Regions from separate parts of the Kitasatospora sp. NPDC059648 genome, predicted to be linked through region 2. Evidence: riboswitches for the same ligand, from Rfam matches in the RefSeq annotation. Region 2 holds a riboswitch; the other holds the start of a gene.
The links. A riboswitch is a leader RNA that binds a small molecule or an ion and turns the genes downstream of it on or off. The one in region 2 is predicted to bind glycine.
Positions count from the first base shown of each region.

Region 1: linked by a shared signal. The riboswitch ahead of gcvT (glycine cleavage system aminomethyltransferase GcvT) and the one ahead of gcvP (aminomethyl-transferring glycine dehydrogenase) in region 2 are both predicted to bind glycine.

Region 1 is NZ_JBHWDU010000011.1:8,164-18,287, forward strand. It holds gene ACFV1W_RS09595 (enhanced serine sensitivity protein SseB C-terminal domain-containing protein) at 1-365, opposite strand, end outside; glycine riboswitch at 621-725, shown strand; gene gcvT (glycine cleavage system aminomethyltransferase GcvT) at 973-2,094, shown strand; gene gcvH (glycine cleavage system protein GcvH) at 2,195-2,572, shown strand; gene glyA (serine hydroxymethyltransferase) at 2,656-3,936, shown strand; gene ACFV1W_RS09615 (L-serine ammonia-lyase) at 4,087-5,454, shown strand; gene ACFV1W_RS09620 (MFS transporter) at 5,552-6,532, opposite strand; gene ACFV1W_RS09625 (NADPH-dependent FMN reductase) at 6,555-7,148, opposite strand; gene ACFV1W_RS09630 (TetR/AcrR family transcriptional regulator) at 7,290-8,051, shown strand; gene ACFV1W_RS09635 (nuclear transport factor 2 family protein) at 8,058-8,513, opposite strand; gene ACFV1W_RS09640 (SUKH-4 family immunity protein) at 8,864-9,931, shown strand; gene ACFV1W_RS09645 (DMT family transporter) at 10,031-10,124, opposite strand, start outside.
Region 2 is NZ_JBHWDU010000007.1:8,965-19,088, reverse strand. It holds gene ACFV1W_RS06670 (DUF5999 family protein) at 172-363, shown strand; gene gcvP (aminomethyl-transferring glycine dehydrogenase) at 532-3,432, opposite strand; glycine riboswitch at 3,669-3,772, opposite strand; partial or broken gene ACFV1W_RS06660 (PRC-barrel domain-containing protein) at 3,996-4,370, shown strand; gene ACFV1W_RS06655 (YsnF/AvaK domain-containing protein) at 4,542-5,249, shown strand; gene ACFV1W_RS06650 (MFS transporter) at 5,444-6,934, shown strand; gene ACFV1W_RS06645 (DNA polymerase IV) at 7,081-8,469, opposite strand; gene ACFV1W_RS06640 (vancomycin high temperature exclusion protein) at 8,528-9,250, opposite strand; gene ACFV1W_RS06635 (MerR family transcriptional regulator) at 9,348-9,992, opposite strand.

The sequences.
Region 1 (10,124 bases), on a different contig from region 2:
GGGTTGACCGCGATGCCCACGCCCAGCGGCAGCCCGCGGGCGAACTCCCAGGCCGGCGCGATCGCGAAGGCCATCCCCGGTGCCTGCTGCAGGAACACCTCCTGCGAGGAGAACACCGGCACGTACGGGGCGCCGGCCAGCTCGACGGTCGGCAGGTCCAGCGACTGCCCGTTCGGGTCGCCCCCGGCCGGCAGCGGGATCCACACCTGGCTGCGGGCCAGCACCTCGATCACCCGCGGCGTCGCCCCCGGGTCGCCCAGCGCGGCCGTCAGCACCTGCTCCAGCTCGTTCGCCGGCCACGTGCCGCCCGACGGCGCCGTCCGCGGCCCGTCCCACCCCTGCTGCTGCTCCACCGGGTACCCCATGCGCCGCCGTCCGCCCTCGTGCCGGGTCGGCCGCCCACTGCTGCGCCGACGCGGAGAAGTTTAGGGCTCGGCTTCGAACTCGCGTCGTCCCCCCGGAGGGCGCCCCGCAGCGTGCGACGGGGCGCGCCGTGGCACGTGACCGGGCGCCCCGCGCCGTGTGACCGGGTCCCCTCTCCCCTCCTCCGCGCGGACGTGCCATGATGTGCGCGTCCGACGGCATGCGCCGCGGGCCCCCACAACTCCACACCGGCCGCTCGAACCCGCGCGGGAGAGCCCGGAGTGCCCCTCAGGAGGCACGGCCGGCGCCGAAGGAGCAAGTCCTCCCCGGAATCTCTCAGGCCCCCCTACCGCGCGGGTTAGGCACATCTGGAAAGCGGCGCACGGCCCTGTCGCGCGCCCACCCACGGTGCAAGCCGCCGTCCTGTCCCCGATGCTGGAACCAGCTGATGCTGGCACCAGCTGCGGGCAGGTGGGCGGTGAAGCTCTCAGGTTCGACGACAGATGGGGAGACCCACGCCGCCGCATGCCCGCGCGCAGGGTCGGTCCCCGAGCGGATCCGGTCCCGGCGCGCGCACCCCTGAGTGCCCCGACCGAGGAGTTCCTGGCCATGTCGTCCCTCCGCCTCACCGCGCTCGACGCGCTGCACCGCGCCCTCGGCGCGACCATGACCGACTTCGCCGGCTGGGACATGCCGCTGCGCTACGGCAGCGAGCGCGAGGAGCACCTCGCCGTCCGCACCAAGGCCGGCCTGTTCGACCTCTCGCACATGGGCGAGATCACCGTCACCGGCCCGCAGGCCGGCGAGATGCTGGACCACGCCCTGGTCGGCTTCGTCTCCGCGCTCGGCGTGCTGCGCGCCCGCTACACCATGATCTGCGCCGAGGACGGCGGCATCCTGGACGACCTGATCGTCTACCGCCTGCGCGAGGACGCCTTCCTGGTGGTCGCCAACGCCTCCAACGCCCAGCTTGTGCTGGACGAGCTGATCGCCCGCGCCAAGGGCTTCGACGCCGTCGTCACCGACGACCGCGACACCTACGCGCTGATCGCCGTCCAGGGCCCGGAGGCCACCGCCATCCTGGCGAAGACCACCGACGCCGACCTGCCCGGCCTGAAGTACTACGCGATCCTCCCGGCGAAGGTGGCCGGCCGCGAGGTGCTGCTGGCCCGCACCGGCTACACCGGCGAGGACGGCTTCGAGATCTTCTGCCACCCGGTCGACGCCGAGCCGGTCTGGCAGGCGCTGACCGCCGCGGGCGAGGGCCACGGCCTGGTCCCGTGCGGCCTGTCCTGCCGCGACACGCTGCGCCTGGAGGCGGGCATGCCGCTGTACGGGCACGAGCTGTCCACCGACCTGACCCCGTTCGACGCGGGCCTGGGCCGGGTCGTCCGCTTCGACAAGACCACCAACGGCGGCGCGTTCGTCGGCCGCAAGGCGCTGGAGCAGGCCGCCGCCGCGGCCGAGACCAACCCGCCGAAGGTGCTGGTCGGCCTGGTCTCCGAGGGCAAGCGCGTGCCGCGCGCCGAGTACACGGTGGTCTCCGCCGACGGCGCCCCGATCGGCCGGATCACCTCCGGCGCGCCGTCCCCGACGCTGGGGAAGCCGATCGCGATGGCCTACGTCGACGCGGCCCACGCCGAGCCGGGCACCACCGTCGCGGTGGACGTGCGCGGCAAGCACGAGCCCGTCCAGGTCGTGGCGCTGCCGTTCTACAAGCGCGCCCGCTGAGGCCTCGCAGGACCCCTCGATTTCCCATACACGCACGTCGGAGCCGTCCGTGCGGCGGCCCGCTGCGTCGTACCCGCTTCCCATCCTGGAGAATGACGCCATGAGCAACCCCCAGCACCTGCAGTACACCAAGGAGCACGAGTGGCTGACCGCCCCCGTGGAAGGTGTCTCCACGGTCGGCATCACCAAGCACGCCGCCGACGCGCTCGGTGACATCGTCTACGTGCAGCTGCCCGAGGTCGGCGACACCGTGACCGCCGGCGAGACCTGCGGCGAGCTGGAGTCCACCAAGTCGGTCAGCGACCTGTACTCCCCGGTGACCGGCGAGGTCACCGAGGTCAACCAGGACGTCCTGGACGACAACGGCCTGGTCAACAGCGCCCCGTTCGAGGGCGGCTGGCTCTTCAAGGTCCGTGTCGAGGCCACCGACGAGCTGCTCAGCGCCGACGAGTACGACGCGCTCACCCACGCCGGCTGACCAGCCCGGCACCGGGCGGGCCGCGCGCACGCCGGCCCGCCCCCACCGTCCCCTCGCTCTCCTCCTCCCGGGAAGACCACACCATGACGGTTCTCAACCAGTCCCTGCACGCCCTCGACCCGGAGATCGCCGCCGCGGTCGACGCCGAGCTGCACCGCCAGCAGACCACCCTGGAGATGATCGCCTCCGAGAACTTCGCCCCGGTGGCGGTCATGGAGGCCCAGGGCTCGGTGCTCACCAACAAGTACGCCGAGGGCTACCCCGGCCGCCGCTACTACGGCGGTTGCGAGCACGTCGACGTGGTCGAGCAGATCGCGATCGACCGGATCAAGGCCCTGTTCGGCGCCGAGCACGCCAACGTCCAGCCGCACTCCGGCGCGCAGGCCAACGCCGCCGCGATGTTCGCGCTGATCCAGCCGGGCGACACCATCCTGGGCCTGAACCTGGCCCACGGCGGTCACCTGACCCACGGCATGAAGATCAACTTCTCCGGCAAGCTCTACAACGTGGTCGCGTACCACGTCGACGAGAAGACCGGCCAGGTCGACATGGCCGAGGTCGAGCGCCTGGCCAAGGAGCACCAGCCGAAGCTGATCATCGCCGGCTGGTCCGCCTACCCGCGCCAGCTGGACTTCGCCGAGTTCCGCCGGGTCGCCGACGCGGTCGGCGCGCTGCTCATGGTGGACATGGCGCACTTCGCCGGCCTGGTGGCCGCGGGCCTGCACCCGAACCCGGTGCCGTACGCGGACGTGGTCACCACCACCACCCACAAGACCCTGGGCGGCCCGCGCGGCGGCGTCATCCTGTCCAAGGCCGAGTGGGCGAAGAAGATCAACTCCGCGGTCTTCCCCGGCCAGCAGGGCGGCCCGCTGGAGCACGTGATCGCGGGCAAGGCCGTCGCCTTCAAGGTCGCCGCCTCGGAGGAGTTCAAGGAGCGCCAGCAGCGCACCCTGGAGGGCGCCAAGATCCTCGCCGAGCGTCTGCTGCAGGCCGACGTCGCCGAGGCCGGCGCCTCCGTGCTGTCCGGCGGCACCGACGTCCACCTGGTCCTGGTCGACCTGCGCAACAGCCAGCTCGACGGCCAGCAGGCGGAGGACCGGCTGCACGAGGTCGGCATCACCGTCAACCGCAACGCCATCCCGAACGACCCGCGCCCGCCGATGGTCACCTCCGGTCTGCGCATCGGGACCCCGGCCCTGGCCACCCGCGGCTTCCGGGCCGACGACTTCCGCGAGGTCGCCGACATCATCGCCGAGGCGCTCAAGCCCGCCTTCGACGAGACCGTCGCCGCCGCCCTGAAGGCCCGGGTCACCGCCCTGGCCGAGAAGTACCCGCTCTACCCGAACCTGGCCGGCCAGGAGTGATCCCGTTCGGGATGAGGTGACCGGCCTCACCCCGCCGGTGCGCCTGGGACCCCGGGGCACCGCGCACACTGGACAGTGCGCGCGGTGCCCCGTCCCGTGTCATCCCCCTCCCCGCAAGTCCTTCCACGAGACCAGACAAGGACGTCCCCCGTGGCCATCAGCGTCTTCGACCTCTTCTCCATCGGCATCGGCCCGTCGAGCTCCCACACCGTCGGCCCGATGCGCGCGGCCCGGATGTTCGCCCGCCGGCTGCGCTCCGAAGGCCTGCTGGACCGGGTCACCGGCGTGCGCGCCGAGCTGTACGGCTCGCTGGGCGCCACCGGCCACGGCCACGGCACCCCGAAGGCCGTCCTGCTGGGCCTGGAGAACAACTCGCCCCGCACCGTCGACGTCGACCAGGCGGACAAGGACGTCGAGCGGATCATCACCGAGAAGCGGCTCAGCCTGCTCGGCGAACACCCGATCGACTTCGACCCCGACACCCAGCTGGTCCTGCACCGGCGCCGCTCGCTGCCGTACCACGCCAACGGCATGACCCTGTGGGCGTACGCGGCGGACGGCTCGGCGCTGCTGGAGAAGACCTACTACTCGGTCGGCGGCGGCTTCGTCGTCGACGAGGACGCGATCGGCGCGGACCGGGTCAAGCCCGACGACACCGCGCTGCGCTACCCCTTCCGCACCGGCGAGGAGCTGCTGCGGCTCACCCGGGAGACCGGGCTGTCGATCTCCGGCCTGATGCTGGAGAACGAGAAGGCCTGGCGCAGCGAGGAGGAGATCCGGACCGGTCTGCTGGAGATCTGGTCCGTGATGCAGGAGTGCGTGCGGGCCGGGATGACCCGCGAGGGCATCCTGCCGGGCGGGCTGAAGGTCCGCCGCCGGGCCGCCGCGGCCGCCCGGACGCTGCGCGCCGAGGGGATCGGCCCGGCCAACGCGATGGAGTGGGTGACCCTCTACGCGATGGCGGTCAACGAGGAGAACGCCTCCGGGCGCCGGGTGGTCACCGCGCCCACCAACGGCGCGGCGGGCATCATCCCGGCCGTCCTGCACTACTACCTGAACTTCATCCCGGGCGCCGACGAGGACGGCATCGTCCGGTTCCTGCTCGCGGCCGGCGCCATCGGCATGCTCTTCAAGGAGAACGCCTCCATCTCCGGTGCCGAGGTCGGCTGCCAGGGCGAGGTCGGCTCCGCCTGCTCGATGGCCGCGGGCGGTCTCGCCGAGGTCCTCGGGGGCACTCCCGAGCAGGTCGAGAACGCCGCCGAGATCGGCATCGAGCACAACCTCGGCCTCACCTGCGACCCGGTCGGCGGCCTGGTCCAGATTCCCTGCATCGAGCGCAACGGCATGGCGTCGGTCAAGGCCGTCACCGCGGCCCGGATGGCGCTGCGCGGCGACGGGCGCCACCACGTCTCGCTGGACAAGGCGATCAAGACGATGAAGGAGACCGGGGCCGACATGAAGATCAAGTACAAGGAGACCTCGCGCGGCGGCCTCGCCGTGAACGTCATCGAGTGCTGATCGCGTGCTGATCGCGGTGGCCTGACGGCCCGGCCCCCGGGCGGAGTCCCCTCCGCCCGGGGGCTTCGGCGTGCCCGGGGCCCGGGACCGCGGGCGGTCAGCTCCGTACCGCCGCCTTCTCCGCCGCCTTCTCCGTCTCCCGCTCCGCCCTTTCCTCCGGCGTACCGAGCTCGCGCGGCTCCGCGGGCGGGTTCGGGCCCCGGACCGGGCTCCGGCTCGGCCGGGCCAGGCAGGCGACCGCCGTCGCCACCGCCGCCAGGGCGACGCCCCCGGCGACCGCGCCGTGCAGCCCGCTGGTGACCGCCGTGCCGACGGCGTCCCGGACGGCCGAGGGCGACCCGGCCAGCGCGGCGACCGCGACCGCCCCCGTCCCGAGGATCAGCGGCGAGGTCCAGGGGTACAGCGTCCCGCCCCAGCTGCTGACCAGGGTGAGCCCGAGGATGCCGGTGGTCAGCAGGGCGACCCCGGCCCGGTCGAAGGGGGCGCGGACCCGCTCGGCGTTCCGCAGCCGTACTCCGGCACCGACCGCGAACAGGGCGAACACCCCGACCGGCAGGTTGACGTAGAAGGCCCAGCGCCAGCTGAGCCGGTCGGTGAGGAAACCGCCGAGCAGCGGCCCGCCGACGAAGGCGATCGGCATCAGCACCCCGATCACCGACTGCACCCGGCCCCGGTCGGAGGCGGGCACGAGCACCCCGATCACCGAGAGCGCGCCGACCATCAGCCCGCCCGCGCCGACCCCCTGGAGCGCCCGGAAGGCGATCAGCTCGGCCATGTCCTGCGCCAGTCCGGACAGCATCGAGCCGACCAGGAACACCGCGACCGCCCACTGGTACGCACCCTTGCGGCCGTACAGGTCGCCGAGCCGGCCCCACAGCGGGGTGGTGGCGGCGGAGGTGAGCAGGTAGGCGGTGACCGCCCAGGCGAGGTGCTCCAGTCCGCCGAGGTCGCCGACGATGGTCGGCAGCGCGGTGCCGATGATCTGGCCGTCGAGGGCCGAGAGGAAGATGCCGAGCATCAGCCCGAGCACACCGAGCAGCGGCGGCTTGGGGCGGTCGTCGATCGGTTCCGCGGTCATGGCCGTTCCCCCTTTCGCGGCCTCAGGCGGCGAACGGGCGGGCCTGCCGGGCGTCCCGCAACGCCTCGGCCCACCAGGCCAGTTGGTCGAGCATGGTCTTGGCGGCGGCGTCGGCGGCCGGGTCCCGCGGCTTGCCGTCGGCGTCGAACGCCTGCGCGGCGCCGTGGAAGCTGACCGTGTTGCGGATCGTCACACTGTTCAACTCGGCCATCACCACGCGCAGCTGCTCGACCGCCCGGAGGCCGCCGGAGAGGCCGCCGTAGGAGACGAAGCCGACCGGCTTGCCGTGCCACTGCTGGTTGTGCCAGTCGATGGCGTTCTTCAGCGGGGCCGGGAAGCTGTGGTTGTACTCGGGCGTGACGAAGACGAAGGCGTCGGCGGCCGCCAGCCGGGGCGACACGGCCGCGAGCAGCTCGGCGTCAGCGGGCGGCAGTTCGCCGCCGAAGGACGGAAAGACGGTGGGCAGCGGGGTGGCGGCCAGGTCGATCGGGTCGGCCGTCATGTCGCCTCGGGCTTCCAGGTGGCCGAGCAGCCAGTCGGCGACGACCGGGCCGAAGCGGCCGGTGCGGGTGCTGCCGAGGACGACCGCGACCTGCAGGTTCCGATCGATGGACATGGTTGTTCCCCCTCCGGGACGATGTGTACGCCGTATCGGCGAGATACAACGTACACACTGATGTGTACGACGTCCACTCTTGCGATACGCCGTACACGCCAGTGGTACGGTGGGGACCACCGACCGGAAGGAGCCCGCCCCGTGCCCGCCCAGCAGGCCCCCACCGGGGACAGCAGCACCGGAGCCGACGACCGCGAGAAGCCGCAGCCCTCACTCTGGGAGCGGCTCGACCGCCCGTCCCCCGCTCCGCGCACCACCCTGACCCCGCACCGGATCGCCGAGGCCGCGGTCGCCATCGCCGACACCGAGGGCCTGGACGCCGTCACCATGCGCCGCCTCGCCACCGCCCTCGACGTGGCCCCGATGGCCGCCTACCGGTACGTCTCCGGCAAGGACGAACTCATCGAGCTGATGGTCGACTTCGTATACGGCCAGCTGCCCCTGGACACCCCCGCCGAGGGCTGGCGCGAGGCCATGCACTCCCTGGCCGTCCACCTGCGCGCGATGAGCCTGGCCCACCCCTGGATCACCCGGGCGGCCACCCCGTTCTCCCTCAGCCCCAACCAACTCGCCGTCCCCGAAAGGGCGTTCACCGCCCTTGCCGAGCACGGCCTGGACGCCGACACCACCATGGCGATCTTCCGGACCGTGGCCGTCTACGTCCACGGCTCCTCCGCCACCGAGGTCGCCCTCCAGGACCTGCGCCGCGCCCGCGGCTGGTCCGACGGCGACGAGACCCGGGCAGGCCTGGCCCCCCGGATGACCTACCTGATGGGCACCGGCCGCTACCCCGCCTACCAGGAGTACCTGCGGCAGGCCACCCGCAAGGACGACCCCGACTGGCACTTCACGACCGGCCTCGACTGCGTCCTCGACGGCATCGCCGCCCACTTCGACATCTGAGCGACGTCAGCCCCGGGCCTTGAGAGCGGCGGTCACGGCTCCCAGCCGGCCCATCGCACGGGCCACCCCCAGGCCGTCCATGTAGTCGCGCACGTGCACCAGTTGCCCGCCCCGGGCCCGCAGCACCAGCAGGCCCGGGAGGGTGAACTCCTCGCCCGTGGAGGCGACCCGGCCGATCACCGACTGCTCCACGGTCAGCACCTCGGGATCGGCGCCCGGATGGACCGCGACCTCCCGGATCTCCTCCGGCCGCGCCTCGCTCGCCCCCCACGCTGCCCGGTACCCGGCCCGCACCTCCTCGCGCCCCCGGTAGCGCTCGGGCATCCCCGGGAACAGGAACGGGAACTCGTGCACCCCGTCCTCGGCGTACAACTCGGCCAGTGCGTCCGCGTCCAGGTCGAGCATCGCCCGACGGTAGCGGGCGAGCAGTTCCAGCGGCCCGGGCACGGCGGATTCCGGCACGGCTTCAGACCCTTCGTCGACGGACGGGAACGCCAGGCCCCCTGCACGGCAATCCAGTTGGTCCCCGCTGATCACTCGATCAACCGCAGCCTACCTACTGAGCGGCGAGTCCCCTACGAGAAGGTGGCCCGCCCAGCGCCGGTGCCCTTCCAGCAGCCGCCCCGCCGTCGCGGGGGCCGTGCCCTCCGGCGTCCAGTCGACCAGCCGCCGCTGCACAGGAAGTCGGCCGGTCCGACTTGCTGTGCGTCGAGCTTCGAAGACCCCGCGGGAGGCGCTGTCGGGGGCCTCTCGTACGCTCTCGACGGTTCGATCGCAGGGCCGGGCGGCGGGACGAGGGGCGGGGAACGGACATGGACGTGATGGACCTGCCGGAGGGGCTGACGCACGGGCCCAGCCGGGAGCACCTGCTGACGGAGGGGCTGCCCGAGGACGGCGCATTCCTGGAGTTCCGCGCTCCCGGCGCTGCGCCGGCCGGGGGCGAGCGGTGGATCGTCATCGGCGAGGCGGTGTACGGCGATCCGGTCGTCCTCGACGGTGCGACGGGTGAGCTGCGGCTCGGCGACGGGTCCGAGGGTGACCTGCTGGCCACCTCGCTGCCCGCGCTGGTGGCCCTGGTCCGGGAGGTCGAGGCGGTCGTGACCGGCGCCGGGGATCCCGGCGCCCACGGGGGCCGCCGGGGCGCGGCGGTGGTGGACGCCGTCGTGGCGGACGCCGAGCGGCGGATGCGGGCGGCCGACGAGCCACTGTTCGCCCGTACCGCCCGGCCCGCCCACTGGGACACGGCGCTGCTGGTCGCGTCCCTGGCCTGGGGTGCCCGCCCCGGCGGACCGGGCGGCCTCGCCTACACCTTCGAACCGGACCTCGTCGAGGACCTCGCCCGGCTGGTCGGCGACGACGGGGGCGCCGTCCGCCGCTACCGCGCCGAGGACCTGCCCGCCGAGCTCACCCACGAGCCGACCCGGCGGCTCCTCGTCGAGGCGGGCCTGCCGCTCGACAGCGAGATGTTCGGCGTCGACCCCGACGACCCGCTCGCCGCCATGGACTCCACCCGCCCCGACCGCCTCGCCCTCGCCTACTGGCCGCACGACCTGGTGATCGGGCTCGACGGCGCCACCGGCCGCCTGGAGCTGCCCGGCCTGTACGAGGCCGACGACCCGGCGTCGTACCTGCACCGGGACGTCTCCGCCCTGCTCTCCGCCCTGTGGACGTACGAACGGCTGCGCGCCGACTACGACCACTGGGAGTACGCGGCCGGCGAGGAGGAGGGCGAGGGCTGGCAGGTGTTCGACCCTCAGCTGTTCCTGCGGACCGTCATCGAGGAGCTGGTCGAGAAGGTGGACCCGGAAGCCTGGGCGACCCCTCGCCACTCCTGGCGCCTCCTCGCCGAGGACCCGTACACCGGCGGCCTCCTGGGCTGAGCGGGCCGCCCGCCGCACAGGAAGTCGGCCGGGGCGCGGCTGTATCCCGCGACCGCACCAGAAGTCGGCCGGTCCGACTTCCTGTGCAGCAGCAACCGCCTACCGCCGACCGGGGATGGTCAGGACGGCCAGGCCGCCCGCGAGCACCGCGAGCCCGCACCAGGACACCGCCGGCAGGCGCTCGCCCAGGGCC
Region 2 (10,124 bases):
ATGCCGACACTGGGAACCAGCGTGGAAGGACCACCTGTCCTACCCACTTGAGCGCCGGTCCACACCTGGTCGGCGCGCGGACAGGATCCGACCACCGCGGCGGCTCCGGACGGCTCGACCTCCGGTGACCGCACCACGGGGAGGATCGCAGAGCGAAGCGAGGGTACGCGTATGTGCCAGCACCGTCCTGAATGCCCGACGGCCGAGTCCGAGGACCGCGAAGCGGCCGTGCCGGTGGCCTGCCACCCGGAGCAGGGCTGGAGCCTGCTCTGCAACGGCGTCGTCCTGTTCGAGGACACCGGAGAGCTGCTGCCGGACGGCCGGGTGATCGCCCCGCGCCGCCCCGTCGCCCACGCGGCCTGAGCCCACGCGGCCCGACCCCGTACGGCCGGAACCGTACGGCCCGGGACCGCCCGGCGGGGCAGCCGCCGATTCGACCGCACGCGGCTCCGCGCAGGGGGCGACGCAAAAGGGCAGGGCCCCAGCGGAAACGTTCCGCCGGAGCCCTGCCCCGTGTCCGTCCGACCGGGATCAGACGCCGTACTCGTCCAGCGGCGGGCACGAGCAGACCAGGTTGCGGTCGCCGTACGCGCCGTCGATCCGGCTCACCGGCGGCCAGTACTTGTCCGCCGGGTTGACGCCCGCCGGGAAGACCGCCTCCTGCCGCGAGTAGCCGTGCGCCCAGTCGCCGGCCAGGGCGGCGGCGGTGTGCGGGGCGTTGCGCAGCGGGTTGTCGTCGGCGGCCCACTCGCCCGAGCCGACCTTGTCGATCTCGCCGCGGATCTCGATCATCGCGTCGCAGAACCGGTCGATCTCGTGCAGGTCCTCGGACTCGGTCGGCTCGATCATCAGCGTGCCGGCCACCGGGAAGGACATCGTCGGCGCGTGGAAGCCGTAGTCGATCAGGCGCTTGGCGATGTCGTCCACCGTCACGCCCGTCTCCTTGGTCAGCGGGCGCAGGTCGATGATGCACTCGTGCGCGACCAGCCCGCCCGGGCCGGTGTAGAGCACCGGGAAGTGCGGGGCCAGGCGCTTGGCGATGTAGTTGGCGTTCAGCACCGCGACCTGGGTCGCGCGCTTGAGGCCCTCGCCGCCCATCAGCCGGACGTACGCCCAGGAGATCGGCAGGATCGCCGCCGAGCCCCACGGCGCGGCCGAGATCGGGCCGACACCGGTGGCCGGGCCGGCCTCCTCCTGCAGCGGGTGGTTCGGCAGGTACGGCGCCAGGTGGGCGCGCACCGCGACCGGGCCGACGCCCGGGCCGCCGCCGCCGTGCGGGATGCAGAAGGTCTTGTGCAGGTTCAGGTGCGAGACGTCCGCGCCGAACTTGCCCGGCTTGGCCAGACCGACCAGGGCGTTCAGGTTGGCGCCGTCCACGTAGACCTGGCCGCCGGCCTCGTGCACCAGGGCACAGATGTCGGTGATCTGGGTCTCGTACACACCGTGGGTCGACGGGTAGGTGACCATCAGCACCGAGAGGTTGTCGCGGTGCTGCTCGATCTTGGCCTTCAGGTCCTCGACGTCCACGTCGCCGTCGACCAGGGTCTTCACCACGACCACGCGCATGCCGGCCATCACCGCGGAGGCGGCGTTGGTGCCGTGCGCCGAGGACGGGATCAGGCAGACGTCGCGCTGGGCGTCGCCGTTGGCGTGGTGGTAGGCGCGGACGGCCAGCAGGCCGGCCAGCTCGCCCTGGGAACCCGCGTTCGGCTGGATCGAGACGGCGTCGTAGCCGGTGACCTCGACCAGCTGCTGCTCCAGGTGGCGGATCAGGGTCAGGAAGCCCGCGGCCTGGTCGACCGGCGCGAAGGGGTGCAGCTGGCCGAACTCCGGCCAGGTCACCGCCTCCATCTCGGTGGTGGCGTTGAGCTTCATGGTGCACGAGCCCAGCGGGATCATGCCGCGGTCCAGCGCGTAGTCCCGGTCCGACAGGCGGCGCAGGTAGCGCAGCATGGCGGTCTCCGAGCGGTGGCTGTGGAAGACCGGGTGGGTCAGGTATTCGTCCTCGCGCAGCAGCGCGGCCGGCAGCGTCTCGGCGGCCTCGGCCACCTCGACGGCGGGGACGCCGAAGGCGGCCCAGACACCGGCCAGGTGCTCGCGGGTGGTGGTCTCGTCGGTGGAGACCGAGATCCGGTCCTCGCCGTCCTGGTACACGTTGATGCCGTTGGCACGGGCGGCGGCGGCGATCTCGGCGGCGCGGCCCGGGACGACGGCGGTGACGGTGTCGAAGAACTCGCCGTGCAGCAGCTCGACGCCGCCGGCCCGCAGGCCCTCGGCGAGGGCGGCGGCGTAGCGGTGGGTGCGGCGGGCGATGTCGGCCAGGCCGTCCGGACCGTGGTAGACGGCGTACATCGACGCCATCACGGCGAGCAGCACCTGGGCGGTGCAGATGTTGCTGGTGGCCTTCTCTCGACGGATGTGCTGCTCGCGGGTCTGCAGCGCCAGGCGGTAGGCGCGGTTGCCGTCGGCGTCGACGGAGACGCCGACCAGGCGGCCGGGCAGCGAGCGGGCGAACTCGGCGCGCACCGACAGGTAGCCGGCGTGCGGGCCGCCGAAGCCCATCGGCACCCCGAAGCGCTGCGAGGTGCCGCAGGCGATGTCGGCGCCCAGCGAGCCCGGGGACTTGAGCAGGGTGAGCGCCAGCAGGTCGGCGGCGACGGCGACGATCGCGCCCAGGCCGTGCGCCTGCTCGATCACCGGGGCGAGGTCGCGGACCACACCGGTGGCGCCCGGGTACTGCAGCAGCACGCCGAAGACGCCGCGCCCGGCGATCTCGGCCGGGATGCCCTCGGACAGGTCGGCGACGACGACCTCGACACCGGTCGGCACGGCGCGGGTGTTGATCACCGCGATGGTCTGCGGCAGGGTCTCGGCGTCGACCAGGAAGACGCCGCCCTTGACCTTGGTGACGCGGCGGGCCAGCGCCATGGCCTCGGCGGCCGCGGTGCCCTCGTCCAGCAGCGAGGAGCCGGAGGTGGGCAGACCGGTCAGGTCGGAGACCAGGGTCTGGAAGTTGAGCAGTGCCTCCAGGCGACCCTGCGAGATCTCCGGCTGGTACGGGGTGTAGGCGGTGTACCAGGCCGGGTTCTCCATGACGTTGCGCAGGATCACCGGCGGGGTGAAGGTGCCGTAGTAGCCCAGGCCGATCATCGGCTGGAGGACCTGGTTGCGGCTCGCCAGCTCGCGCAGCTCGGCGAGGACCTGGGCCTCGCTGCGGCCGGCGGGCAGGTCCAGGGCGGTGATGGAGCGGATGGCCTCGGGAACGGCCGTGGCGGCGAGCTCGTCCAGCGAGCCGTAGCCGACGGACGCCAGCATCTTCTCCTGGGCGGCGGCATCGGGGCCGATGTGGCGGTTCTCGAAGGGGCTGGCCAGCTCAAGCTCGGTGAGGGTCGAGGCGCCGGTGGGGCGTCCCGCGTTCGGCTGGGCGTTCATGGTGGTCGAGGCCTCCTGGTCACGGACCGGCGGGGGTGCGCACGCCGGCCGGCCAACGCCGCTGCGGACAGCGGACCGGCCTGGGCGGACGGACCCGAAAGGCCTCCCCCTCTGTCATCGGGACCTGAGAGCTTCGCCCGCACGTCGCGCTGTGGCGCTCCGTCGGCTTGCACCGTCGGTGAGGGTGGTGACGCCGGCTCCCGCGCCGGCGGTCCTGCCCTGCTTTCCAGAGTGACCTATCCCGCACGGTACGGATGCCTGAGAGATTCCGGGGAGGAGTTGCTCCTTCGGCGCCTCGACCAGCGGTTTTCGCTGTCGGGGACTCTCCCGAGCGGGCTCGGCGGTCGCCGCCCAGGGTACCAGCGGGAAGCCTTCCGATCACGGGTGCGTCGGGTCACTTCGGGTCTACGCGCGTCCCCCGGACGGCCCAGCGCCGACCCGTCCGGCCGCACCCCGGTCGCGGGGGTCCGATTCATGGCTTTTCGTGTGAAGTGGCGGACGGGACGGGTGCCCCGGCCGCCGATCTGCGGGAGTTCCGCAGGCGCAGCGCACTGGAGGAAAGCGTGCAGACCGACATCGACCCCCGCGACCTCATCGGCCACAAGGCGGTCGACCGCAACGGAGACAAGATCGGCACGATCGACGAGGTGTACCTGGACGACGCCACCGGGCAGCCCGAGTGGGCGGCCGTCCGCACCGGCATCTTCGGCCGGGACGCCTTCGTCCCGCTCACCACGAGCGAGTTCTCCGGCGACGAGCTCCTGGTGCCGTACGACAAGTCGCTGGTCAAAGACTCGCCGGACTTCGGCGTCGGCCAGCACCTGTCGCCCGCCCAGGAGCTCCAGCTCTACCGCTACTACGGCCTCGACACCCCGATGGACGGCCGCCCGACCGCCGACGAGCCCGACAGCGCCGCCCGGCCCGACCTCGATTTCGGCACCACCTCGGCCGCCCGGCCCGACCTCGGCTTCGGCACCACCTCGGCCGCCCGGCCCGGCCTCGGCTTCGGCACCACCTCGGCCGCCCGGCCCGACCTCGGCTTCGGCACCACCTCGGCCGCCCCGGCCGCCGAACCGCGCGCCTACCGCTCTCCCGACCCCGACACCACGATGACCGCCACGACCACCGCCACCAGCACCGCCTCGGAGGCTCACGTGCGATCCCCCAGCACCCCCGGGTCGGCCCCCGCCCACGCCGTCGAGCCGGAGCCGCACCCCGCCCCGGCCGCGGCCCCCCAGGTCGCGGCCGCCCCCGGCCGGGGCGACCCCTCCGCCCCGGCCCACAGCGCCCCCGGCCGGGGCGACCCCTCCGCCCCGGCCCACAGCGCCCCCGTCGCGGCCGACACCTCCGCCCCGGCCCACAGCGCCCCCGTGGAGATCACCTGCCGCGAGGAGCGGCTGGACATCACCACCGAGTGGCACGTCCTGGGCACTGCGAAGCTGCGCAAGTACGTGACCAGCGAGCGGGTCGAGCGCCGCGTCCCGGTGGTCCGCGAGCGGGTCCGGGTGGAGCGGATGCCGGTCAGCGAGGCCGAGCGCGCCTCGCTCACCGAGAGGGAGGTCGCCGAGGCGGTGGAAGAGGTCACCCTCCGTGAGGAACGGCCGGTGGTCCGCAAGTACCTCGCCCCGATCGAGCGGGTCCGCCTGGTGGTCGAGCGCTACACCGAGGAGGAGGTGATCCGGGATGAGCTCCGCCGCGAGAACGTCGAAATCCACGACACCACCGCCGCGGCCGTCGCCGCACCGACCCCGACGAACGGCTCGACGCCCCCGGCCTCCGACGGCACCCGCCCCGCCGCCCTGCGTCCCCTGGTCTGATCGCACCGCCCCGACCAGCACTGCCGATGGGCCCCGGACCCCGGTCCGGGGCCCTCGCGCACCCACGACCGGGCCGCTCCACCGCAGGCGAACGTTCACCTTTGCCAAACCTTAACCGCTCGATATTTGACACTCTGAAGTATCTACCGGCAGAGTTACTTCAGATCATTCACTATGTACGGGAGGAAGCAACCGTGAGTGAGGCACCCAAGCCCACCACCGCGGCCGAGAAGCAGAGCAACGCCCGGGTCCTGCCGGCCCTCATCCTGGCGATGCTGTCGTTCAGCGTGGTGCAGACCGCGGTGGTCCCGATCCTGCCGTCGCTGGCCAAGGAACTGGACGTCTCCGGCTCCAACATCACCTGGCTGATGACCGCCAACCTGCTGTCCGCCGCCGTGCTGACTCCCCTGCTGGGCCGCTTCGGCGACCTCCGGGGCCGCAAGCCCATGCTGCTGATCTCGCTGGCCGGTCTGGTCGCCGGTTCGGCCCTGGCGGTCAGCACCCACTCCTTCACCTGGCTGGTCGTCGCCCGCGTCCTCCAGGGCGCCGGCGGTGGCGTGATGCCGCTGGCGATCAGCATCGTCCGCGACGAGCTGCCCAAGCAGAAGGTGACCGGCGGCGTCGCCGCCATCAGCGCCTCGATGGGCGTCGGCTCCGGCCTCGGCCTGGTCGCCACCGGCCTGCTGCTGGAGCACTGGAACTACAAGTCCATCTTCTGGATGGGTCTGATCTTCGGCCTGATCGCGGTCGCCCTGGTCGCCTTCCGCGTCCCGACCGACCCGGTGACCGACAAGGAGGGCGGCGCCGACCCGCTCGGTGCCCTCGCCCTGGCCGCCTGGCTCTCCGCCCTCCTGGTCGCGGTCAGCCAGGGCAACCACTGGGGCTGGACCTCCACCAAGACCCTCGGCCTGTTCGCCGTCGCCGCCGTGGTGGCCCTGGTCTGGGGCGTCATCGAGACCAAGGTCTCGCACCCGCTGGTCGACCTGAAGATGATGTCCCGCCCGGCCGTCGCCTTCACCAACCTGGCCGGCCTGCTCATCGGCTTCGGCATGTACGGCTCGTTCATGGTCATCAGCAACTTCTCCCAGACCCCGGAGAAGCTGGCCCACTACGGCTTCACCGCGACCGTCCTGCACGCCGGCGTGATGCTGCTGCCGTCCGCCATCGGCTCGATGGTGGCCGCCCCGGTCGGCGCCCTGCTGATCGCCCGCCGCGGCCCGCGCCTGCCCCTGGTCCTCGGTGGCGTCCTGGGCGCGGTCGCGATGGCCTACCTGGCTCTGCGGCACAGCCACGAGGGCGACATCTACACCGCCTCCGCCATCTTCGGCCTCGGCATCGGCCTCGCCTTCGCCGCGATGCCGGCCTTCATCAACGGCGCCGTCCCGGTCGAGCAGAGCGGCATCGCCAACGGCATGAACTCCGTGCTGCGCACCGTCGGCGGCGCGATAGGCACCGCCGTGATGACCGCCATCCTGACCGGCGACACCATGAAGCTCCCGATCAAGATCCAGGTGCTGCTGCCCACCCTGGACGCCTACAAGCACGCGTTCTGGACCACGGCCGTCGTCTGCATCATCGCCGGCGCCGTCCCCTTCCTGATCCGCACCGCCAAGCCGGCCACGGCCGTCGCCGACGGCTCGGCCCGGCAGGACTCCAGCCCCGAGCTGGCCAAGACCGACGCCTGACGAGGCGTCCGGCCCGCGCGCTCAGGGACAGGACGCGCGGGCCCGGCCTCCGCTCGGTCGCGAGGGCATCACGACCGTCCGGAGTCCGGCACGGTATGCGGCCCCACCCGTACTTCCACCGGGTGGGGCCGTTCCGCGTCTCCCCCTCACTCCCCCTCGGCGCGGGGCCCCTCGACCTGCCGCAGCGGCAGCGGCCGGGCCGGCTCCAGCGCCGGATCGTCCACCGCGAAGGTCCGCACCCGCCCCGGCCCGCTCCACGGCGTCTCGAACCGCACGGTCACCCGCCCGACCCCGCTGCCCTGCACCCAACCCGGCCCGAACTCGGCGTGGTGGACGTCCTGTCCGGGCATCCAGCGCCGCACCACCGCCTCCTCCGGCTCCTCCTCGGCCTCCACCACCTCGGCCGCCTCCGCAGCGTGCTCCGCCGCCTCCTCCCGCAGTGCCTGCGCGAACAGGTCCTCCTGGGTGTAGTCGGCCAGCTGGGCCACGCCCACCCCGAGCAGCCGGACCCCGCCGGTGATGTCCACCTGCTCGGCGAGGCGCCGCGCCGTCGAGGTGATCACCGCCTCGTCATCGGTCGGCCCGCCCAGGGTCTCCGAGCGGGTCAGCGTCGAGAAGTCGAACCGCCGGACCTTGAGCACCACCGTCCGCCCCGAGCGCCCGGCCGACCGCAGCCGCCGAACGCACCGGCCGGCCAGCGCCTCCACCTCGCGCAGCACCCGGTCCCGGTCAGCCAGGTCCACCTCATAGGTGTCCTCCACCGAGACCGACTTGGCGTCCTGGTCAGCCACCACCGGCCGCTCGTCCAGCCCTATCGACATCTGGAAGATCCCGGCGCCGTGCGCCCGTCCGAGCAACTGGACCAGCTCCGCCTCCCCCGCCTCCGCCAGGTCGGCCACCGTGCTCAGCCCGGCCCGCCGCAGCACCTGCTCGGTGGCCGGCCCGATCCCCGGCAGCGCCCGGACCGGCATCGGGCCCAGCACCGCCCGCTCCTGCCCCGGCTCGATCAGCACCAGCCCGTCCGGCTTGGCCTGCTCCGAGGCGATCTTCGCCATCAGCTTGGAACCCGCCGCCCCGACCGAACCGGTCAGCCCGGTGAGCCTCTGGATGTCCGCCCGCAGGTCCTCCGCCAGGGCGAGGACCAGCCGCTCCCCGGTCTCGTGGTCCGCCTCCACCAGCACCGGCCCGTACGGACCGGCCTCCAGGTCGACGAAGGCCTCGTCCAGGCTCAGCGGCTGCACCAGCGGCGACAGCTCGCGCAGCAACCCCATCACGATCTCGCTGTTCTGCCGGTACGCCTCGAAGCGCCCGCTCAGGAAGGCCGCGTTCGGGCACAGCCGGCGCGCCTGCGCCATCGGCATGGCCGAGTGCACCCCGAACCTCCGCGCCTCGTACGAGGCCGTCGAGACCACCCCGCGCCCGCCGAGCCCGCCGACGATCACCGGCTTCCCGCGCAGGCTGGGCTTGGCCGCCTGCTCCACCGCCGCGAAGAAGGCGTCCATGTCGAGGTGGATGATGCTCGGCAGAGATCGCACCCGCCGATCATCGCGCACGGGTCCGACAGTGCGTACGAACCCGGCCGACCCCCGCGCCCTACTGCTTCCCGGCCTCCGCCAGCGCCTTCGTGATGCCGTCCTCCCTGGGGCCGAGGAACACCGGGTCCGGCCGCAGCCAGACGTTCACGGCCGCCTTCCCCGCTCCGGCGACCTCCCGCAGCCCGCCGTACAGCCAGGTGGTGTCGTGCGGCTCCGGCACGCCGACGGCGTAGGAGCGGATGCCCGCCGCCTCGCACAGCGCCAGCGCCCGCCGGACGTGGAAGTCCTGGCTGACCAGCACCGCGCGGTCCACCCCGAAGATCCGGTGCGCCCGGGTGCAGGAGTTCCAGGTGTCGAAGCCCGCGTAGTCCCGGACCACCCGGTCCCCCGGGACGCCGTGCTCGGTGAGGTACCGGTACATCGCGTCCGGCTCGTCGTACTCGACCCGCCCGTTGTCCCCGGTGACCAGGACGGCCTTCACCTTGCCCTCCCGGTACAGGTCCAGCGCCGCCACCAGTCGGTGCTCCAGGTACGGCGACGGCTTGCCCTGGTCCAGCCCGGCACCGAAGACCACCGCCACCGGCGCCGACGGCGCGCCCTCCACCGTGCCCACCCGGTCCCCCGCCGCGAACCACAGCCAGGCGCTCGGCGCCAGCGCCAGCGCGCACAGCAGCGTCGTCACCTGGAAGGCCCTGCGCTGTGTCCGGCGCTCCCGCAGCCGCGCCCGCAGCCCTCCGGCCCGACGCCGCAGCAACCCCGATATCCCGGTACCGGCCTCCACGTGCCCCTCCCTCGGTCGCTCCACCAGCAACACGACGAGGCCGTGGCCCGGAACGGTTCCCCGCTCCGGGCCACGGCCCCGTCGACACGATCGCGCGTCAGACCGCCCGGTTGCGCCGCTGCGCCAGCTCGTCCGCCGGATCGTCGCCCACCAGCGTCTCGCCGGTGTCGGTCCGCTCCGCGTGCAGCCGACCGAGGGTCAGCTCCAGCTCCTGCCAGACCGCTCCCACCGCGATGCCGAAGACCCCCTGACCGCCCTTCAGCAGATCGACCACCTGCTGCGGCGTGGTGCACTCGTACACCGTCGCCCCGTCACACATCAGCGTCAGCCCGGTCAGGTCGGCCTGCTCGGCGGACTGCAGATGGGCGACGGCCACCCGGATGTTCTGCAGCGAAACGCCCACGTCGAGCAGCCGCTTCACGATCTTGAGCAGCAGCACGTCACGGAAGCTGTAGAGCCGCTGACTGGTCGCCGGGTACGCGGTCCGGACGCTGGGCTCCAGGAGTCCGGTGCGGGCCCAGTAGTCCAACTGGCGGTAGGTGATGCCGGCCGCCGCACAGGCCGTCGGACCGCGGAAGCCGAGCAGTTCGGACGTCGGGGCCAGTCGCTCGATCGCGGGCTGGCCCGGCTGCACGGCCGGGAACCTGCTCATCCTGGGCAGGTCCGACACGGTACGAGCGGTGCGCGGCATGTGCACGGCGCACAGGCCTCCCACGGCCGCGTCATCGCCGGTGCTTCTCATGCCTACCTCCGTCCGCTCGTGCTGCGGGCAACCCGACTGCGGGCATCGGCCACCCGGACAGCCACTCCTGACGGTAGGCAGTCCCCTATGACCCGTCAACGATCGCCACGCCGGGCCAGACAAACCACATCA